3 regions of the Paenibacillus sp. GCM10028914 genome follow, and region 3 is predicted to be linked to each of the others. Evidence: predicted binding sites of a transcription regulator. Region 3 holds the regulator's gene; each other region holds the start of a gene.
The links. Region 3 encodes Rex, which represses fermentation and respiration genes when NADH is low (regulators of the CRP and FNR family bind a similar motif). Its sites were predicted from a motif close to TTGTGAAATATTTCACAA; they were not measured.
Positions count from the first base shown of each region.

Region 1: the regulator Rex is predicted to act here: its motif matches at 3,171-3,188, upstream of ACFQV5_RS07260 (cytochrome ubiquinol oxidase subunit I).
Region 2: the regulator Rex is predicted to act here: its motif matches at 1,611-1,628, upstream of nadA (quinolinate synthase NadA).

Region 1 covers NZ_JBHTFO010000008.1:171,770-177,538, forward strand. The annotation lists gene cydD (thiol reductant ABC exporter subunit CydD) at 1-684, opposite strand, end outside; gene cydB (cytochrome d ubiquinol oxidase subunit II) at 684-1,697, opposite strand; gene ACFQV5_RS07260 (cytochrome ubiquinol oxidase subunit I) at 1,684-3,090, opposite strand; gene ade (adenine deaminase) at 3,301-5,091, opposite strand; purine riboswitch at 5,285-5,386, opposite strand; partial or broken gene ACFQV5_RS07270 (sulfite exporter TauE/SafE family protein) at 5,577-5,769, opposite strand, start outside.
Region 2 covers NZ_JBHTFO010000021.1:41,110-46,878, reverse strand. The annotation lists gene nadB (L-aspartate oxidase) at 1-560, opposite strand, end outside; gene nadA (quinolinate synthase NadA) at 597-1,535, opposite strand; gene ftsH (ATP-dependent zinc metalloprotease FtsH) at 1,763-3,832, opposite strand; gene hpt (hypoxanthine phosphoribosyltransferase) at 3,948-4,487, opposite strand; gene tilS (tRNA lysidine(34) synthetase TilS) at 4,545-5,769, opposite strand, start outside.
Region 3 covers NZ_JBHTFO010000018.1:801,449-807,217, reverse strand. The annotation lists gene ACFQV5_RS24420 (AAA family ATPase) at 1-305, opposite strand, end outside; gene ACFQV5_RS24415 (hypothetical protein) at 298-831, opposite strand; gene ACFQV5_RS24410 (cell wall elongation regulator TseB-like domain-containing protein) at 1,064-1,582, opposite strand; gene ACFQV5_RS24405 (amidohydrolase) at 1,611-2,912, opposite strand; gene ACFQV5_RS24400 (redox-sensing transcriptional repressor Rex) at 2,899-3,552, opposite strand; gene dinG (ATP-dependent DNA helicase DinG) at 3,599-5,769, opposite strand, start outside.

The sequences.
Region 1 (5,769 bases), on a different contig from region 3:
CGCTTTCCGGTAGCTTTCGCTGACTTGCGCGATGCTCTCGCCGTGTCTAGCACTTTGCCCTAGAAACTTCAGTGTTATAAGTCCCCGGAGTGAGTCAACGAAATGGTTCGACAGCATACGGTATGTATGCAGCTGGCTTTCTGTCTGCTTTCGTGCCGCCAAACCGACCAAAATCAGAAATATAATCAAGATCGGCATCGTTATAAGCAAAATCACCGCAGAAATACGATCAATATAAAATACATAGAGCCACACCAACGCAGGAGTGAAAGCCATGCCCATCATGCGCGGTATAGTCAGCCCCACATACTTGCGGAACTTGGTGATACCCTCCAGCACAAGCGTGACCACATTGCCTGTTCCTTCGGACCGGACAAATCTTGGGCCCATATGGAACAGCTTATCCATCAGCTGCTTTCTCAGGTCCGTGCCCGTTTCCTCGGCAAATCGCTCAGCCACACCTTGCTGCAGCAGCCCTATGCCGTGACGTGCCAGAAAAGCAAGCAGGAACAATACCATTGTGCTGTATTGTTCCTGTAAAGAGGATCCGGCAAATAGGGCGGAGATAACCTCCGCCAGCCATTTTGCCTGTAATATGATGGTCATACTTTGTGCCAGGGTACAGATGGCAACGACGAGAAAAACCGTCTTAATTCCTTTGTATCCTAGCAGATCTTTACCCATCAGTACTCTAAATGCTCCTTCTCATGTACCCGTTTATGGAAAACGAAGTAGCTCCAAATTTGGTAACCCAATACGAAAGGCAGTAATGTTAATGCCACTATTGTCATCACTTTCAGAGAGTACTGTCCAGAAGCAGCGTTCTGGATCGTTAGATCAAATGCGCTGTTGATCGAGCTGATCATCACGCGTGGGAATAGTCCAATAAACACGGACATAACCGACAGAGCAATAACGGCTCCAGTCATACCAAATGCCCAGCTGTCTTTTTTAACTTTGATAAAGTAACCGGCTGCCAAAAAGGCAATCACACCAATAACCAGTACAATGGATAATAACCCACCACGAACTTCAAATACATCGGTCATGAAATACGTCATGGCTCCGAATATAAGCAGCAGCGCAGCAACCGGAATCAACAAGCGGCGTGCCATAACGCGAGCACGTTCCTGAAGATCACCTATCGTTCTAAGTGTCGTGAACATGAGTCCATGCAGTAAGCATAGCATAACTACTGTCACTCCGCCTACAACAGTGTAAAGATTTACAACATCGAAAAATCCGGCGTGAAGCTGCATTTGTTCATCAATCGGCAGCCCTTGAATCAAGCAGGCAAATACAACACCAAGTAAGAATGGAGGCAGAATGCTACCGATGAAGATCGCTGCATCCCACACCTTTTTCCAGCGTGCATTCCCGACCTTACCGCGGAATTCAAATGCAACTCCACGGCCGATCAAGGCAAGCAACAGGAACACAAGCGGAATGTAAAATCCGCTAAACAGCGTCGCATACCAGTTCGGGAAGGCGGCGAACATCGCGCCACCTGCCGTCAGCAGCCATACTTCGTTCGCATCCCAGAACGGACCGATAGAGTTGATGAGCACCCGGCGCTGACTATCATTTTTGGCTAAGAATTGGGTAGACATACCTACCCCGAAATCAAAGCCTTCCAAGAAGAAAAATCCGATAAACAGAACGGCAACCAGTACAAACCATAACTCATTTAGAGACATTGCCGTATCCCTCCTTATTGAATGGGTCAGCTGCGTTGTGATCGTCTTCTTCCACCGCATATGGCCCTTTCTTGATTACTTTAACGAACAGATAAGCCATTACCGCAGCGAGTACAGCGTAAATCGTACTAAATGCAATGAGTGAGAACAGGATTGAACCTGCACTTACATTTGGAGAAACACTATCTGCGGTTGTAATCAATCCGAATACCGTCCAAGGCTGACGACCGATTTCTGTCATGATCCATCCGGCTGTATTTGCAATGAACGGAAGTGAAATACTAAACAACAAAGCGTACCAGAACCATTTTCCTGCTTTCTCCACTTTCTTGCGCCATGTAAGCCATGCACCGTAAAGAGCAAGTAGAATCATAGCAGAACCCGCAGCAACCATGATGCGGAAGCTCCAGAATGTTGTGCGAACCGGAGGAATATAGTCTCCAGGCCCGTATTCTGCCTCATACTGTGCCTGCAGTTCTTTCATCCCGATAACCTCACCGGAAAATTTGCTGTAGGACAGGAAGCTAAGCAGATAAGGAACCTTAAATTCTGATGTATTCTTCTGATTTTCAGGATCAATGCTAGCTATAACCGTCCAAGGTGCAGGGTCATCACTTGTTTCCCACAAGGCTTCCGCTGCAGCCATTTTCATAGGCTGTGTATCAACCAAGTATTGTGCTTGTTGGTGACCATAGACAGCAACGAGCACGGAAGAGAGAAGCGCGACAATGATCGCAATGTTGAATGACTTTTTGAAAAATTCAATATCTTTCTTCTTAAGCAGCTTGTATGCGCTGACCCCTGTAACAAGGAATGCGCCTGTAGCGAGTGCCCCGAAGATCGTATGCGGGAACTCAACCAAGAGCTGACCATTTGTAATAATAGCTAGGAAATCATTCATCTCCGCACGTCCATTATTGATCTCAAATCCTACCGGACGTTGCATGAATGAGTTAGCCGCCAAGATCCAGAATGCAGACATGAGCGTACCGAAAGATACGAGCCATATGCTAAGTAAGTGAACTTTCTTGGATACACGGTCCCATCCGAAAATCCAAAGCCCAATAAAAGTAGATTCCAAGAAAAATGCGAGAAGTGCTTCAATCGCAAGTGGTGCTCCAAACACATCACCGACAAAACGAGAATAATCCGACCAGTTCATACCAAACTGGAATTCTTGCAATATGCCTGTAACGACCCCAACAGCAAAGTTAATGAGGAACAGTTTCCCCCAGAATTTTGCCATCTTCTTGTATATTTCTTTGCCCTTGACGACATACATCGTCTCCATAATGGCGATCAGAAATGCCAAGCCGATGGACAGCGGAACAAAGATGAAATGAAAAATGGTTGTCGATGCGAACTGTATTCGCGCGAGCATAACCGGATCCATAATATACCCCTTCCTTTTGGTCACGTAATAATGCTTTAAAATTTATCTTTCATTATTTTCGCAGACCGCAGTTAGAAGAATTGTGATTTTTGTCACATTGAAATGGTGTGAAAGGGGTTAAATAGTTGTGAATTTGTGACGAAAATCACGTTCTTGGCAAAAAAGGAAAGAGCCCACTCACAACTTGGGCTCTTTTGGCAATGATAAATGTCAGATTTCTGTTTCAATTAACTTAAATTCGGTCACATCAGCCAAACCACGGTTCGTGATCCGAATGTCCGGGATTACCGGCAGTGCGATGAGCGAGAAAGTCATGAATGGAGCATTCATCTCGCAGCCAAGCTCTTTCCACGCTTCCTCCATCGCGGCTACCTCAGCAGCAACCGTCTCAAGCGGTCGATCTGCCATAAGTCCCGCTACAGGCATTTCTACCTTCGCCAGCACCTTACCATCCTGTACCACGATCATCCCCCCACCACAAGCTGCAAGCTCATTGGCGGCAAACGCCATATCTTCAGGATTTGTCCCCATGACAAGCAAGTTATGGCTATCGTGAGCAACGGTGGATGCTACCGCACCTGATTTCAATTGGAATCCACTTGCAAAACCAAGCGAGATTTGACCCGTTCCTTTATGACGCTCAATGCAAGCAAGCCTTATAATATCCTCCGCTGGATCCGGCTGGATGATTCCGTCTACGACCGGCAGAGATGCTGTCATTTTGGCTGTACGGGCACTATTCTCAATAACACGGATCACGTTCACTTGTGTATTCTGTGTTTGTCCTTTGCTGCGGAGCAAGAAATCGTCCGCCGTTAGCGCACGCTTCAGCTGCACAGAGCTGCGAGCTTCCGCTGGATATTCATAAACCGGGAATGCCTTAACGAGTTTACCGGAATCAGCAACTACCTCACCATCGGCAATTACAAGAGATGGCTCCATCTGTTTCAGGTCATCAATCAGTAATATATCTGCTGCTTTACCTGGTGCGATACTGCCGATCTCCTGCTCCATGCCGAAATACCGTGCGACATTGATGGTTCCCATCTGAATCGCAGTAACCGGATCAACGCCTTCTTCAATAGCCCGGCGTACCACATGATTCAAATGACCCAGCTTCAATAGTGTCATAGGATAAACATCATCTGTTACAAGGGAAATGTTATCCGTACATACTTTATCTTCCGTTACCACTTTGATAACTTCTTTTACATCATGCCATGCCGAACCTTCACGAATCATCAAATGCATTCCAAGACGAACCTTCTGAAGCGCCTGCTCCCGTGTAACTGTCTCATGGTCAGAACTCACACCTGTTGCCAGATAGGCTTGCAGCATGCGCTCATCTTCTGATGGAAAATGTCCCGTAACTGTCTTGCCCGCTTTCAAAGTTGCTTCGATTTCACCGCACATGGTCGGATCACCGTATACAACACCAGGGAAATTCATCACTTCTCCAAGACCTTCAACACCTGGCCACTGTAATCCCGCTTCAATATCAGCTACACCAAGTGCAGCGCCCGCATCTTCAAGATCTGTTGTAGCAGGTACACATGATGGAAAGGTCGTAAATACTTTAAGCGGCAGCTGCTGGCCTTCTTCATGCATCCAGCGCACACCTTTGGAGCCAAAGACATTCGCAATTTCATGGGGATCCATGAAGACAGCCGTTGTCCCCTTAGCCATCGCTGCCTTGGCGAATTCCGTTACCGTCATCATTGTGCTTTCCACATGCATATGTCCGTCGATTAGACCAGGGGTGATATAACGTCCATTCGCCTGAATTACCTTCGTATTCTCGCCGATCGTATGATCAGCTTGACCAATATAAGCAATTCTTCCAAAGGCCATGGCGATATCGACATGCTCCTGAAGTTCTCCTGTGAACACATTGACGAGTGTACCGTCCTTGATCACCGTTTCCGCAGCTGCCTGCCCCATTGCAATTTGTCCTAGCTGTTTGCTGACCTCATAACGCTTATGTCTCTTTTGCGAACTCATGTTGTGTACACTCTCCCTTTTGTAATTAGAATCATCTAGCTTTATCCTGCCCATGAAGATACTCCAAATAACCCGGACAGTGACTTCTGCCCAGGTTATCGACGTTACATAAAATAGAGAGACTATCCTTACATGATATAGAAAAGACACAGCACTTGATCCTTCGATCCTGCTATCTATTTTCAAATAATGTTCGTTCTCTCATCTTTTATGTAGTCAGGTCATTTACGGTAACCTGGTAGAGACGCCTGAGCCTTATTCTCAAGCATATACATAAAACATGTTTTTCATTGTTTGTAAGCATTATAATCAATTGAACTCGGAAGTCAATAGAATGAAATAATGTACCAATAGCGGATATGATTGAAAACAAAATTACAGATACATGATACATATAAAAAGACTGCGATGACTATGCACAGGACGAATACCGCAGAGACCAAGGATGAACGTTTCATCGCCTGATATTTATTTCGATGTTGAACTCAAGCTCCCAGCAATAAATATGTTCCTGTACTCATTAATAATACATAGGTAAACACTCTAAAAACTCGCTGGTTAAGCCGTTTGAACACCATCTGGCCGACCAATAAGCCAATAAACACGATTGGAATGGCGTATAGACTAGATTTCCACACCGTTGGATTCGTTCCGCTAATAGCGATTTGACTCAGCAAG
Region 2 (5,769 bases), on a different contig from region 3:
TCTGGCATTTGCACCAGGGCACCTAAACATACATTTTCCTCTGTAACAAGGTCAATTACAAAATGGTCATCCCATACAGTCACATTATGATGCTGCTCTACCTGAATGGAAAGAGCACGTACAATTTCGTATCCCGTCGCATCTCCATTCGCATGGAGAATTCTTCGATGACTGTGCGCTCCCTCTTTCGTCAATGCGAGCTCACCGTTCTCAATATCAAAGGTGGTTCCTAACCGAATTAAATCCTGTACACCCGCTGGACCTTCATGAACCAGAACATCAACAGCTGTAGAAGAGCAGAGTCCAGCTCCTGCTAAAAGCGTATCGTGCCGATGATATGCCGGAGAATCATCCTCTGCCGTCACAGCCGCAATTCCGCCCTGAGCATAACGCGTATTGCTCTCCATTAGCGATTTTTTAGTGATTAGCAATACGCTATGGTCAGCACTGGCTTCAATCGCCGTATATAATCCAGCTATCCCCGAACCAATCACGATTACATCTGTCTCAACTACCGGCAAATCCTGCAGATCAAAATCAATTAAATACTGCGGTATCACGTAATTCACCTGTCTTTTAGCAAAGAGTAGCGCATGCTACTTTACTTGTAACATGCGCTCTAATGAGGTTCGGGCCTTCTCGGCAACCACGGGTGGAACATAGATTTGTGGCTTCATGGTCTCAAGACATTTAACGAGTTTTTTAAGATTATTTACTTTCATATTCGGACAAACCAGAAATTTCGTAGCAAAATGGAAGGATTTATCCGGACTATCTAAACGAAGCTGATACCCTGTTCCATCTTCTGTGCCTACAATGAATTCTTTGCAAGAGGAATCCCTGCAATATTCTAAAATTGCCGTTGTGCTACCCACAAAATCGCCCATTGCTACGACTTCCGGCCGACATTCTGGATGAACAACAAACTCTGCATTCGGGTACTTAGCCTTCATCTCCACGACATCTTTAACGGTTAGCATATCATGTGTATTACAATAACCTTCCCAAATAATAAGCTTCTTGTCGGTATGCTGCTGAACATAATGACCTAGATTTTTATCAGGGACCCAAATAATCTCATCCGAATCAACAGATTGAATAACCTTAACAGCGTTAGAAGATGTGCAGCAGATGTCGGTCTCCGCTTTAATCTCTGCTGAGGAGTTAATATATGTTACGACCTTTGCATTTGGATGCTGCGCTTTTAACTTACGAAGCCCATCGACATTAACCATGTCTGCCATAGGACATCCAGCACGTTCGTCGGGAATAATCACCGTTTTATTTGGTGCAAGAATTTTTGCACTCTCACCCATGAAATGTACACCGCAAAATACGATTGTATCTGCATCGGTCTGAGCAGCCTTCTGTGCAAGCAGGAAAGAATCTCCCCGGAAATCAGCTACTTCCTGAATTTCATCTCTCTGGTAGTAATGAGCCAAAATAATGGCATTGCGTTCCTTTTTCAACTGCATTAATCGTTCGCGCAGTTCACGGTTTTGTTCCGCTTTACGCTCCAGTGCCAAAGCTTCCACGAGTGACCCTCTCCCCTTATGTATTGCGGTCCACGATGACCGCTGGTGACAATGTCCAAGATGCTGGTATTTTCTTTGTGAAAGGATGCACCTTTCGTTTATCACCTAATGTACACAACGTTCGAATGACTGTCAATGTGACAAGAAGCACAAAAAGAACCGGAAAACGAATGATCGTTCTCCGGTTCTTTGTTTTTATTCGGAATGCGACGTTTTTATCGCATTTCTTACGTCAATCTATTATTACCGTTGTCCGAACCGCCCGGAGGAGTTTCTCCGTCCGGATCTTTGCGTTCTGGATCGTTACCGTCTAATGGATTGTTCGGGATATCATCGCTTGATTTAGGCTGTTCAGCTTCATCTTTACCTTGAATCCGAACGCGCACGTCACCGATGTTATCGATAACAGGCTCTCCATTCTCGGATGATCCTTGACCGCCATCTCCTGAATCCTCTTTGTCACTGAGTGCGCCTGTCTCGATCAATTGCTTAATCTGTTCAAGCTCCAGTGTCTCTTCTTCAAGGAGTGTATTCGCGATCAGATGAACTTCCTTGGAGTGCTCTGTGAGCACCTGCTTACACTTCTCATAACATTCATTGATGAAGCGTTGCATTTCCTGATCGATTTCGTAAGCGATTTGATCACTGTAGTTCTGCTCATGTCCGATATCGCGGCCCAAGAATACTTGACCTTGTGAAGTACCGAACTGCATAGGTCCGAGTTTCTCACTCATACCATATTCTACAATCATGCTACGGATAATGCCTGTAGCCTGCTGGAAGTCGCTATATGCACCAGTTCCGATTTCACCAATGAACAACTCTTCAGCTACACGGCCGCCAAGCAAACCAGTAACGCGGTCGAGAAGTTCTTGTTTCGTTACGAGCATACGGTCTTCCTTCGGCATCATAATAACATATCCACCAGCGCGTCCGCGCGGAATGATCGTTACTTTATGCACCATATCAGCATGCTCAAGGAAATAACCAACAATGGTATGGCCTGCTTCGTGGTAAGCCACAATTCGTTTCTCGCGATCACTGATCACGCGGCTGCGTTTCTCAGTACCGACAATAACGCGGTCAATAGCTTCATCCACTTCACGCATGGAAATATCTTTACGATTACGACGTGCTGCAAGTAGAGCCGCTTCATTCAAGAGGTTCTCCAGATCAGCACCAGTGAAACCTGTTGTCCGTTTCGCAATAATATCGAGTCTAACGTCTTTCGTAAGTGGTTTGTTACGCGCGTGTACTTTAAGTACCGCTTCACGCCCCTTCACGTCTGGACGATCAACCGTAATCTGACGGTCAAAACGGCCTGGACGGAGCAAGGCTGGGTCAAGAATATCCGGACGGTTCGTCGCAGCCACGATAATGATACCTTCGTTAGCTCCGAATCCATCCATCTCTACGAGCAATTGGTTGAGCGTCTGCTCACGTTCGTCATGTCCGCCGCCAAGTCCAGCGCCACGCTGACGACCAACTGCATCGATCTCGTCAATAAAGATAATACAAGGAGCATTCTTCTTCGCGTTCTCGAACAAGTCACGAACACGCGATGCACCGACACCGACAAACATTTCAACAAAGTCGGAACCGGAGATACTGAAGAATGGCACACCTGCTTCACCCGCAACTGCACGAGCTAGGAGGGTTTTACCGGTACCCGGAGGGCCCACAAGAAGAACACCTTTTGGAATACGAGCGCCAACTGTGTTAAACTTGCGCGGATCTTTCAAGAAGTCAACAACTTCAACAAGTTCCTGCTTCTCCTCATCTGCTCCCGCTACATCCTCAAATGTAATCTTTTTCTTCTCTTCATTATAAAGACGGGCTTTACTCTTACCAAAGTTCATCACTTTGCCGCCGCCGCCTTGAGCCTGATTGAACAGGAAGAAGAACAGAATGAACATGATTACAAGCGGAATAAATGATGATAACAAGGTCAGCCAAATGCTCTGGCCTTCCATCTTCTTGACGTTGAATTCAATCTCGTTCTGTTCGCTTGCCTGAACAAGTTCATTCATCGCGTCATCAGTAGCAGGAATGTAGGTCGAGAAATTCTCTGACTGATCTTCACCCTTGGGATTCTTATATTTACCGGTCACAAGGTATGCATAACCGTCAAATTGAGCTGTAATTTCTTTTACGTTGTTGGCCTTGATTTCCTGCCGCAGCTGATCATACCTAGGGTTATCGGCTACTTCGTTGCCGTTGGTAACGAATTGCACGATTCCCACCACGACTAAAAATAGAATCAAATAAAAACCAGAATTCCGGATGAACCGATTCATCCCCTACCTCCTCTCAAAGACACATAAGATATTTTACCACAGCCTGTCTGACCATCTCAACAAGACGAAATGGCGCAGGGATCAGCAATCATTGATTCCTGATCCAGCTTGGTATTTAGTTGCTGTAAATCTCCGGTTTCAAAACCCCGATGTAAGGGAGGTTCCGGTAATGCTCAGCATAATCCAGACCATATCCTACAACAAACGCATCAGGGATAACAAACCCAGTATAGTCTGCCTGTAAGTCTACAGTCCGGCGTGCCGGTTTATCAAACAGTGTCACCACGGCAACTGATTTGGCACTACGGTTCTCAAGCAGTTCGATCAAATAGCTGAGTGTCAGACCGCTGTCGATAATATCTTCAACAATCAATACGTCTCTACCTTCAACAGATACATCCAAATCTTTAATAATTTTTACGACTCCGGATGATTTCGTTGAAGCACCATAACTCGACACTGCCATGAAATCCAGTTCCATAGGTACCGTTATGTTCTTAACCAAATCCGCCATAAAAATAAACGCACCTTTGAGAACACAAATCACCAAAGGATCGCGTCCCTCATATTCTGCGCTGAGTTTCTCCCCTAATTCCTTAACCTTAGCCTGTATTTCCTCTTCGCTGAAAAGTACTTCCTGAATGTCATTCTGCAACTGATAGAACCTCCTACGTGTTTATACTATGAAAGTGAAAAACGGGCCATTCCCATTTTACACTTTCTCCGCATCCACGAGTTCCATGCGGAGAATACATGATGTATGCCGCCCAACAGCAGCGTGAACAGAGCGTCTTACACCCGGAATCCATACGATGCTACCCGAGCCATCGCATACTATAGGGATCATGGAACGAACAGACGGAGGCACTTTCTCATCAATGAGAATATCTTTTACCTTTTTACTGCCGTTTAATCCCATGATCTTCATCTTGTCTCCGGGCTGCCTGCAGCGCACAGTCAAAGGGAAAACAAGTTGATCTGCATCAAAGGATGCCTCACCTGATGACATGTTAATGCTATCTCTCATTTCCTCTTTGTTCATACGCTCAAGCCTTAAAATCTTTCCGATTTCCGGCAGAGCCAGATCCGGTCCATCGGGGGATTTCAATTGATATATGTAATTCCCCTGTCTTTCAAGTGGTTTAGGCATAAAACTCACCTCACCGTATTCACGGATACAGGTCAAACCGCCTCCTAAATCCAGACGCCAATTCGTCCGGCGATCCTGTAAAACCCCTTGGCGAACCGTTTCAATCTTTACGAAATCAGAATTTTCCTGGTCTGCCGACAGATAATTTAATATTAGTTTAATCAAACGCCGTTGTAAAGCGACATGTAGGCCCAAAAAGGAAGGCGCGTCAAATGCGAGCCTTCCATCGATCTCCCGTACGTAGGAACGATAAGCATTCTCAGCAGCGAGATCCATGAAGTCATCCTCCTCCCCGATCACCTCAGCAAGCTGATTAAGGGAGGACGAGATTTGACCATTATACCGTTCCAGAAACGGAAGTACTTCCAGACGAACAGCGTTACGACGGTATTTTGTCGTCAGATTGCTACAATCCACTGCGTAGGAATAACCACTTTGATCGCATAAATCTAACAAGTCCGTCTTGTTAATACGAAGTAACGGACGGATCAGTTTCACATTTTTTTGGGTTCTTTTTATTTTCATGCCAGCAAGGCCCGAAGGACCTGTACCACGTAGCAAACGCATCAGTACGGTTTCCGCCTGATCATCTGCATGATGAGCTAGGGCAATGGATTTTGCACCATATTTGGCCGCAGTTTCAAAAAGGAACTCGTATCGCTTATCCCGAGCTGCCTCCTGAAGACCTTTCCCGCTTTGCTCCATATATGCAGGCACGTCAATATAAGCCGTTTCTACTGGAATACCTAAAGATTCGGCAAGATTTTGTACCATGATAGCCTCATCA
Region 3 (5,769 bases):
CGAATTCCGAACTTCTTGATCTCTTCGTGCCGGATTAGAAAATCAAGCGCCTCTCGAAGTTCTTGCTTGGCATTGTCCTGTCCTCCAATTTCTTCAAAGGTCAGCTTTGCAGGACCGCTTTTCTTCCGTTTGCGTTCACCGCCTGCCCCTACAGCAATTCCCCCTCTCATCTTCGCAAGAAAGACGAGACCGCCTACGAGCATTGCAACAATAAGAATGGGAAGTACATTTACCCCAATAAAGGCGAGGAACACGAACAAAACAGGGATAAAGCCAATTAAAACTTCTTTGGACCAATTAGGCATGGTTCCACACCTCCAATTTGCCGGGTTGGCGCGGCAAAATTATGAATTTACCTGACTTGCCGTCGGATAAACTAACATATACATTCTCGTCATCAATCTGTGCTGTTGCTTTTAGCTGAGGCGAATTCTCCGCCAGCTGTTCTAAAGATGACTGTATATTTGTGTATTGTTTGGTATCCATTGCTTCGGCTACGGAGAGCATCGCAGCATCCCACCACTTATTAAGCTCTTCTGAAGAATGATCTTCCACTTCTAGCTTCAATGTTTTTTTACCGACGATCGACTTGCCCTCTTTGTTTATATGTTCAACCAGACCACGTAAATCTGTTTCTGGCTTTAAATCAAGTTTCAAAGTGACTGTATCCTGTTTAATATCTATTTGAGAGCCTTTCACGCCATCATATTCAGATACAACATTAGCTAATGGATTCTTAAGAGCCATTTGCCGATACAGATACCATCCACCAAAAAGCATGGATGCAGAAATAACAACGGTCAGAACGATAGGAACAATACGTAGTTTCAATGAAGTTCCTCCTTGTACAAAATATATATCTATGCGAATACCTAGTTGCAAGACTTCCTATAAATCAACACTATATACCCTTTGATACATCTATGAGTATATCATATCTTATATACGAAATTCATATCAACCTGTGAATATATTAAAAATTATTTTTTAAAATTTTATGTAATCGCTTTTATTTATAACAAGCACAAACACTCCACTGTAAGTACAATGGAGTGTTTGTAATTTATTGGTTCGGTAAAACAATGTCCTCACCAATTGGTTTTCCATCCTGAAAACGGTAAAACCGATATTTTGATTCATTATTCAGAGTATATAATAACTGCCAGACATACTCGCCTTCATACATACCAGGAACAAGTCTTTCGATGACGGCTCCAGGTAAATCAGCATGAATCTGATTACGAATCTGAGCTTCCGTCATACCATCACTTAAAGCCTCGGAATGCACCGTTTCAGGGCCTCCTACTGGCTTATTATCCTCCGTAAACTTCACCCATACCATAATTCCCTTGTTGTCAGCATCCTGCCCCGATACAACCCAGTATATACTATCCTTATCCCAGACTGATCTATAGGTTTTATCCGTTTTTATTAATCCCCCGTACTCCTGAGCTGCTGTTATCGCCAGCTTCTCTTGGTTCCAAGGGTCAGACATAACATTTGAATAGTATATTTGGAAAGCCAACAATATGAGCAAAAATCCGGAAACGCCGAGGAGTATCCGCTTTGTCTTTTTCTTCACCTGCGTTCCCTCGCTCCCTTGTTATTTTCTAGAGGGTCAACAACCGTTCGAATGCACTTTGAGCTTCACGGCGAATCTTCTCTTCATCTAAAGTTAAGCAATTTCCATTCTTGACGATCTGTTTACCATCTACCCAAACATGCTCAACATCTTTTGCACTTGCGGAATAAACAGCGTGTGAGATGAAATCTGTATGTGGCAAGAAATGCGCTTGATCTGTATTCAACGCGATAAAATCCGCCTTCATTCCAGGAGCCAGAGTTCCAAGTCCTTCTAAGAAGAGTGACTTCGCACCATACTCAGTACCCATACGCAACGCTTCCGAAGCCGGAATTGCCGTGGGATCACCAGTAACACCTTTATGAATGAGCGCAGCTAATCGCATTTCTTCAAACATATCTAAGTTGTTGTTGCTTGCAGGACCATCAGTACCTAAAGAAACGGTTACTCCAGCCTTAAGCAATTCTGGTACTCTTGCTACACCACTTGCCAGCTTCAAGTTACTTCCCGGATTATGAGATACCGCAACCTGATGAGCCGCCAAAATCTCAATCTCCTCATCCGTTAAATGAACCCCGTGAGCTACAAGTGCCGGTCTGGAGAAAAATCCTAGCTTCTGCAAGTGAGCTACAGGTCTTAATCCATATTCCTGAACATTCTGCTCTACTTCTGTAGTCGTTTCCGACATGTGAGTGTGCAAGGGTAAGTCCAGATCATGAGCAGCCTGGACGAACTTTTCAATGTAATCAGGAGGACATGTGTAAGGTGCATGCGGCGATATCATGGTCGTAATACGACCATTTGCTGCGCCATGCCAATCCTTTGCGAAGGCAATAGCCTCATCGAGCTTGTGCTTCTGGACATCAGGAGCACACAAACCGATTACGCCGCGTGTAAGTACCCCGCGCATACCCGATTGTTCCGTTACAGCAGCGACCTGATCCATATGATCATACATATCAAGGAAGGTCGTTGTTCCTCCCTTAAGCATTTCAATTACGGAAAGCGACGTTCCCCAGTATACATCATTCGCTGTGAACTTTGCTTCCATTGGCCACATCTTCTCCTGAAGCCATACTTGAAGAGCAAGGTCATCTCCATGTCCGCGAAGAAGCGACATAGCTGTATGACCATGCGTATTAATTAACCCTGGCATGAAGAAGAGATGTGTACCGTCAATAACTTCTATATCTTCCTCGACTACAGGCTTTTCTTCACCGATATAGGTAATTAGGTCGTCCTCAACTACCATATAACCACGGAGAACAGACTTTCCTTCCCGTAGCACGGCAAAGGTACCGTTTGTAATCATCCATTTATGCTTCTTCATGTTCGGTATCTTCCTTTCCATTAACCAAGTAATAGGCCAGACTTTGCAGATCAGTTGTGAAGTCAGCCGTATGGATTCGGATATGAGGCGGTGCTTTCAAAATGATTGGAGCGAAATTAAGAATCGCTTCAATACCTGCCGAAATAAGATTATCGGCAACAGCCTGCGCTTCCACATCTGGAACGGTGATGATACCGATTCGTATGTTATATTCTTTAATTGTTGCCGTCAGTTCTTCCATTGGCTGTACAACAATATTATTAATCTTGGTGCCCACTTTTGGACTGTATGCATCAAAAATAGCTACAATTTTCATATTATCTTTCAGAAAAGCATTGTAGTTAGACAAGGCTTGTCCAAGATTACCTGCACCCACAAGCACTACGTTAATTTGTTGATCCAGCTTTAAAATATGACGGATTTTTTCGATTAGGTAACTGACATCGTATCCAATACCCTTTCTACCGAAATCTCCAAAATAGGCCAGATCCTTACGAATTTGTGCTGGGTTTAGATCAAGTTTTTGCCCTAACTCTTGTGAGGACACAGTTGCTACCTCACGAATATGAAGCTCATTCAAATAGCGCAAGTAAACGGGCAGTCTGCGAACAACGGCCTCTGATATTTTATCCGATTTCATGCATGCTCCCCCTAATGATAATGTCAAATTATAATTCGACTTGTTATTATACTGTTCCTTCTCCATGAAGCCATTCCGTAATACGAGGTACCATTTGCTCCGTTGGCATATGTTCCATTTTAGGCCCTGGAAGTGAGTACAAAAAATGTTTTCCATAATAGGATTCAATTACACGGGTATCATATACGATGACAATCCCTTTGTCTTGTGCAGTCCGTACAAGTCGCCCAAATCCTTGTTTAAAACGAATAACAGCCTGTGGCACTGAAAGCTTCATGAATGGATTTTTCTTCTGTTGCTGGAGCAGCTCACTCTTCGCTTCCACTAATGGATGATTAGGCGGTTGAAACGGCAAACGAACGATTGCAAGACACGTCAAAGCTTCACCTGGGATATCTACCCCTTCCCAGAATGAGCTGGTACCCAGAAGAACCGACGCGCTGCTGTCCTGAAATCTGCGAATCAGTTTGGTTCTGCTCGTTCCGTCCATCCCTTGTCCAAGAACCGCAATGTCACTTGATGATAATGCTTCTTTCAATGGTTCATAGACCTGTCGAAGCATCCGATATGAAGTAAATAACACCAGCATTCTTCCCTTAGTTGCCATTGCGGCATCTTTAAGGGACTGAACAAGTGTATTTACGAAAAGCGGATCTCCCACTGTGCCCTTGACACTCGGGAAATCTCTTGGAATTAACAACAGTGCCTGCTCTCTGTAGTTAAAAGGCGAAGGCAGTTGGACCGTGTTAAGACGTCCCAGGTCTGAAGCTTCCTGTAGCCCTAAATTATCGATCATGTACTGGAATGATTTATCAACAGAAAGTGTTGCAGATGTCAGAATCACACTTTGTTTTTTATCGAAAAACAATTCCTTCAGTTGTCCACTTACATCGACAGGCACCGCATACATCTGAAGAGACTTACTTCGAAAATTCCCGTTAGCCTCCATCCAGTAAACAATACCCTCATCGTTTAAAGTCATAAAAAACTTCAAATTCTCTCGATGTGAGGCAAGATCCTTGAAAAGTCCATTGATATCGGTTATTAAGCTATCAGCACTATAGTCATCCAATTCTTCTCGTATCTCTGATGTGAGCGTATCTCCCTTACGAACGACATCACCTAAGATTAGATGAATTTGATTCTCAAGCTCGGTTAAGCTATCCCAGTCCTTAGGCTTCTTCGAAGGAGTAAGCCGAAGCGTAAACTGCCCCGTCTCCCCTGATGCATCTCCGCGTTCAGGAAGAATATTAAACAGATTGTCATTTAGACGATCCCAAGTCTCCTTAACCGTTATAAGATCAGGAAAGATCCGATCTATAACTGACGTCCATTCCCCCGCCTTTTCATGGGCCGAAGTTTGTAATAATTGACGCAAAGCCGGTAGCTGTCCGTTACGACTATCCTTATAAAGCCGTGTAAGGGTATGTACTACCGAAAAATATTTCAAGTTAAGACCTAGATGCTTACCCGCTACGTCTTCCAGATGATGAGCTTCATCAATCACCAGGCGTTCATATGCAGGTAATAGCTGATGATTTGCCTTCACATCCGTGAAGAGTTTTGAATGATTCGTAATGACTACATCCGCAATACCTGCCTCATGCTTTGCACGATGGTAAAAACATTTTTTAAACCATGGACAAGCTCGGCCCAAACAAGAGTCTGATTCGCTGGCTACGGTTTCCCAAAAATCTCCCCCTCGGCCCCCAAGATTTAATTCTTCATCATCACCTGTTTCTGTCTGCGTTAACCAGACAATCATTTGAGCAGATGTGATGATATCTTCTTTAGGTGTGCTGAAGTCTCTCCTATTTATTTTATGTTCAAATTTTCTCAAACACAAATAATGCTGTCTCCCTTTGAAGACGGCGGCTTTGAACGGAAACGGAATTACCTTAGTCATCAACGGAATATCCCGCTCTCGCAGCTGTTCCTGAAGGTTAATCGTATGCGTGCTGACCATGACCTTCTGATCCTGTTTCACACTCTGGTATATTGATGGAAGCAAATAACCTAACGATTTCCCCGTTCCTGTTCCAGCTTCAATCAAGAGATGCTTATCCTCATCAAGGGCCTTCATAACTTCCTCGAACATAATATCTTGAGCGTCCCGGCTTTCATATTGAGGAAGGGCTTCACGAAGATTATCGCGAACTTTCTTCATATATTCTTCAAAGGATACGTCAGCAAGTGGATTGTTTTCTTCATCACTCC